2 regions of the Luteimonas sp. A482 genome follow, and region 1 is predicted to be linked to the other one. Evidence: predicted binding sites of a transcription regulator. Region 1 holds the regulator's gene; the other holds the start of a gene.
The links. Region 1 encodes FliA, which starts transcription of late flagellar genes. Its sites were predicted from a motif close to TAAAGTTTNNCNNNCNNNGGCCGATAA; they were not measured.
Positions count from the first base shown of each region.

Region 2: the regulator FliA is predicted to act here: its motif matches at 1,358-1,384, upstream of ACW5DW_RS10765 (HDOD domain-containing protein).

Region 1 covers NZ_JBSVRO010000001.1:15,745-18,137, forward strand. The annotation lists gene ACW5DW_RS00075 (protein phosphatase CheZ) at 1-182, opposite strand, end outside; gene cheY (chemotaxis response regulator CheY) at 179-571, opposite strand; gene ACW5DW_RS00085 (RNA polymerase sigma factor FliA) at 617-1,381, opposite strand; gene ACW5DW_RS00090 (MinD/ParA family protein) at 1,378-2,259, opposite strand; gene ACW5DW_RS00095 (flagellar biosynthesis protein FlhF) at 2,246-2,393, opposite strand, start outside.
Region 2 covers NZ_JBSVRO010000002.1:480,105-482,497, reverse strand. The annotation lists gene rpsB (30S ribosomal protein S2) at 1-140, shown strand, start outside; gene tsf (translation elongation factor Ts) at 273-1,151, shown strand; gene ACW5DW_RS10765 (HDOD domain-containing protein) at 1,414-2,393, shown strand, end outside.

The sequences.
Region 1 (2,393 bases):
TCGCGTGCAAGCCGCACCAGCCCCTGCACCAGCGGCTGGCTGCGCCACTGGATGAGCTCGTCGACATTGCTGCGCCAAGCGTCGTCGTCGGCGTCCTCGAGCGCGGCCAGGGCCGCGTGCAGGCACTCGATCAGCGCAGCGCGCTCGGCGCCCGGCACGATGGCGGCGGGCGCCGTGCTCATGCGGTGGCCCCGAGGCGTTCGAACACCTTGCCCAGCTTGTCGCCCAGCGTCGCCGCGGTGAACGGCTTGATCACGTAGCCGTTCACGCCGGCCTGGGCGGCCTCGATGATCTGCTCGCGCTTGGACTCGGCGGTCACCATCAGCACCGGCGTCTTGGCCAGGGTGGCGTCGGCGCGGATCGCCTTGAGCAGGTCGATGCCGGGCATGCCGGGCATGTTCCAGTCGGTGATCACCAGGTCGAACGGACCCTTGCGCAGTTCGACCAGCGCGGTGGTGCCGTCGTCGGCCTCGGTGGTGTTGAAAAAGCCCAGGTCGTTGAGCAGGTTCTTGACGATGCGGCGCATCGTCGAGAAGTCGTCGACGATCAGGATGCGGATGTTCTTGTCCATGCGGACCTCATGTGGTGCGTGTGTGGGGGTTGCGTGCCCGATGGCTCAGGGCAGGTAGTCGTCTTCGTCGTCGCCGGCGTCGCGGCGCCAGTCGGCCAGGCGCGCGCGCAGGCGCACCGCGGCCTGGCCGTGGATCTGGCAGGCGCGCGATTCGCTCACGCCCAGCACCGCGCCGATCTCGCGCAGGTTCAGCTCCTGCTCGTAGTACAGCGACAGCACCAGCCGCTCGCGCTCGGGCAGGCCGTCGATGGCACCGGCCAGCGCGTCGCGGAAGGCGCCCTGTTCGAACTCGCGCGCCGGATTGGCACTGCCGTCGCCGGCCAGCCGCGGCTCGCCATCGTGTTCGTCCATGTGCGCGTCCAGGCTGACCAGCTGCCCGCGCGCGGCGTTCTCGACCATGGCGTGGTATTCGTCCAGGCCCACGCCGAGTTCGGCGGCGACCTGCTGCGCGGTGGCGGGCTGGCCGGTCCCCTGCTCGATCCGGCGGGTGGCCGCGACGATGTCGCGATAGCGCCGGTGCACCGAGCGCGGCACCCAGTCGCCGCGGCGGATCTCGTCGATCATCGCGCCGCGGATGCGGATCGAGGCATAGGTCTCGAAGGCCGCGCCCTGGTCGGACTGGAAATTGCGCGCCGCGTCGATCAGGCCGAGCATGCCGGCCTGGATCAGGTCGTCGATCTCGACGCTGGCCGGCAGGCGTGCGGCGAGATGGTGGGCGATGCGGCGCACGAGTTCGCCGTGCTTCTCGACGACCTCGGCGGCCGATCCCTGCTGGTTGGCACGGTAGCGCGCGGTCGCGATGGCGTTCATGCGGCGGCCCCCCGCGCGGCGGATCCCGGCGTCGACACCAGGCGCTCGAGGAAGAACTCGACGTGGCCGCGCGCGCCGGGCGGCGACTGCCACTGGCGCGAGCGCCGGGCGATGTCGCGGAAGGCGATCGCCGAGGGCGCCGACGGAAAGGCGTCGACCACCGCGGCCTGGCGCTGCACCGCACGCCGCAGCCATTCATCGCGCGGGATCGCGCCGAGGTAGTTGAGGGTCACGTCGAGGAAGCGCGCACTCACGCGCTGCAGCTTTTCGAACAGCAGCCGGCCCTCGGCCGGGTCCTGCACCTGGTTGGCCAGCACCTGCACCCGGCTCACGCCGCGCTCGCGGCTGAGCACCTTGATCAGGGCGTAGGCGTCGGTGACCGAGGCCGGCTCGTCGCAGACCACGACGATCACGTCCTGCGCGGCCTGGCAGAAGGTAAGTACGCCATCGGCGATGCCGGCGGCGTTGTCGACCACCATCACGTCCAGGTCCAGGTCGAGCTGCGAGAACGCATGCACCAGGCCCACGTGCTGGCGCGGCTGCAGTTCGGTCATGTGGCGCTTGCCGGACGCGGCCGGCACCACCAGCAGGCCGTTGCCGGCATCCATGACGGTATCGCGCAGCTCGCAGCGGTCGGCGAACACGTCGGCCAGGGTGAAGCGCGGCGACAGGCCGAGCATCACGTCGACGTTGGCCAGGCCCAGGTCGGTGTCGAGCAGCAGGGTGCGCTGGCCGGCATTGGCCAGGGCGGTGGCCAGGTTGACCGAAACCGAGGTCTTGCCGACGCCGCCCTTGCCGCTGGCGACGGCGATCACCCGCACCGGGCCGCGGGCACTGTCGGTGGTGGAAACGGGCAGGGTGGGGTCAGGCGACTGCATGGCGATCCTCGGTGGCGAGGGGGTTATCGGCAGCACGGTGGGATTTCTCCAGTGACTGGACGAGGCGGGTGGCGTCGGCGGCGTCGATATCCGACGGCACCTGCTGCCCCTGGGTGGTATAGGCAAGTCCCAGG
Region 2 (2,393 bases), on a different contig from region 1:
AGGCTGCCGTGGCCGAGGCGACAGCGCCGGTTGAGGGCGCAGCGCCGGTCGAGACGGCCGATGCGACAGCTCCGGCCGAAGCGGCAGCGCCGGTCGAGGGCCAGGAAGCCCCGGCGCCGGACGCGACTCCGGCAGCCTGATCCGGCGGCAAACGCGACCGCGGCGCCCTGCCGCGGTCGACCGGCCGGCCGGTCACCCGCCTGCGCGAGCATGAACCGCCCGCGGCAGCGGCGTGCCGCCGGACATCTTTCGAACAAATCCGAGGTCCCCCAATGGAAATCACCGCTTCCCTGGTCAAGGAACTGCGCGAGCGCACCGGCGCCGGCATGATGGAGTGCAAGAAGGCGCTCACCGAGCACAACGGCGACGTCGACGCAGCCGCCGAAGCGCTGCGCAAGTCCGGCCTGGCCAAGGCCGACAAGAAGGCCAGCCGCATCGCCGCCGAAGGCCGCATCGTCAGCGCCCAGGACGGCGGCAAGGCCGTCCTGGTCGAGGTCAACTCCGAAACCGACTTCGTCGCCATCGACGACAACTTCAAGGGCTTCGCCGAAGCCGTCGTGCAGGCCGCGCTGGCCTCCGGCGCCGCCGATGCCGAAGCGCTCAAGGCCGCGAAGCTCGCTTCCGGCGAAACCGTCGAGGAGGCCCGCGCCGCCGTCATCGCCAAGGTCGGCGAGAACGTGCAGGTCCGCCGCGTCGCCTCCATCGACTCCGCCAACACCGTGGCCGCCTACGTCCACGGCGGCAAGATCGGCGTGCTGGTCGAGCTCAAGGGCGGCGATGCCGACCTGGCCCGCGGCCTGGCGATGCACGTCGCGGCGATGAACCCGCCGCACAACAGGCAGTCCGACGTGCCGGCCGAGTTCGTGGCCAAGGAAAAGGAAATCGAGCTGGCCAAGATGTCCGAGAAGGACCGCTCCAAGCCGGCCGAGATCCTGGAGAAGATCATCGGCGGCAAGATCGCCAAGATCGTCAACGAGGTCAGCCTGTACGGCCAGCCCTACGTGCTCGACACCGACAAGACCGTCGAGGCCGTGCTCAAGGCCGCCGGCGCCGAAGTGGTCGGCTTCCAGCGCCTGGCCGTCGGCGAGGGCATCGAGAAGGTGGTCGAGGATTACGCCGCCGAAGTGATGAAGCAGGCCGGGCTGGCGTAAGCCACCACGCCACGCCGCAACGCCGAAAGAAGCCGCGGGGAACCGCGGCTTCTTTCGTTCCGGCGCGGTTGCACTGGCGGTGGCCAGGAAAGCTCTGGGCAACTGTCATCTCAAGCGTAAACGAGAGAGGGGCCCCGCGGGCCGTTGAAACCCGCGTCCCGCCTTCGCGGCAATGGGGATCAACAGGGAGTTGTTCAGGCCTTCCCTAAGGAATCGGCCGTGGTTGCCGATAACCGGTCCGGGAATCCCTGGTCAGGTTGCGATGCACTCCGAACTTCAAGCCGTGCTGGCCCATTGTCGCAACCTGCCGTCGCCGCCTGCGATCGCGCTGCGCATCATCGACCTGGCGCAGCAGCCGGATGCCGACCTGGACGCGACGGCCGACGTCATCGCCAAGGACAGCGCGCTCAGCGCGCGCATGCTGCGCATCGCCAACTCGCCGCTGTACGCCAACCGCCGCCAGGTCGCGACCCTGGGCCAGGCGCTGACCCTGCTCGGCCTCAACGCCACGCTGAGCCTGGCCCTGGGGCTGTCGCTGAGCCGCAACCTGCGTGACGCGCAACCCGGCGACGAGCAGGGACTTCTTTGGCGGCGCAGCGTGCTGTCCGCAATGGCGGCACGCCTGCTCGGCGAGGAGGTCGGGCTGGCGCGACTCGAGGAACTGATGCTGGCCGGTCTGCTGCAGGACATCGGCGCGTTGGCTCTTCTGCAGGTCCGGCCGGATGCCTACCGCGAGCTGCTGCGCGCCGCCGAGGGTCCGGACGACCGGCTGCGCCGCGAGCGCGAAGCGCTGGGCGGCGACCACGCTGAAATCGGAGCGTGGATCGCGAACCTCTGGAACCTGCCGGGCTACCTGCAGCAGGCGATCCGCGCCAGTGAATCGGCTGCAGGCGACGGCAACTGCTTCCATGACTGCATCGCCGCTTCGGGTTTCGTGGCCGACGTGTGGCTGGCGACCGACGAGCACCTCACCCGGAGTGCGCGGCAGCGCGCGATGGCCGCCACCCGCGACCGGCTGGGCCTGGACCAGGCGCGGTTCGACGTCCTGATCACCCGCATGTCGGACGCCCTGCCCGACATCGCGTCCCTGTTCGACGTGCACGTCGTGCAACCGGAACATCTCGACGCCATCGTCGAGCATGCCCGCGAGCTGCTGCTCGTGCGCAACCTGCGCGAGATCCGGGGCGCCATCCAGACGCGCGGCCAGGCCGACGCCACCGACGAGCGCATGCGCGAGCTGGA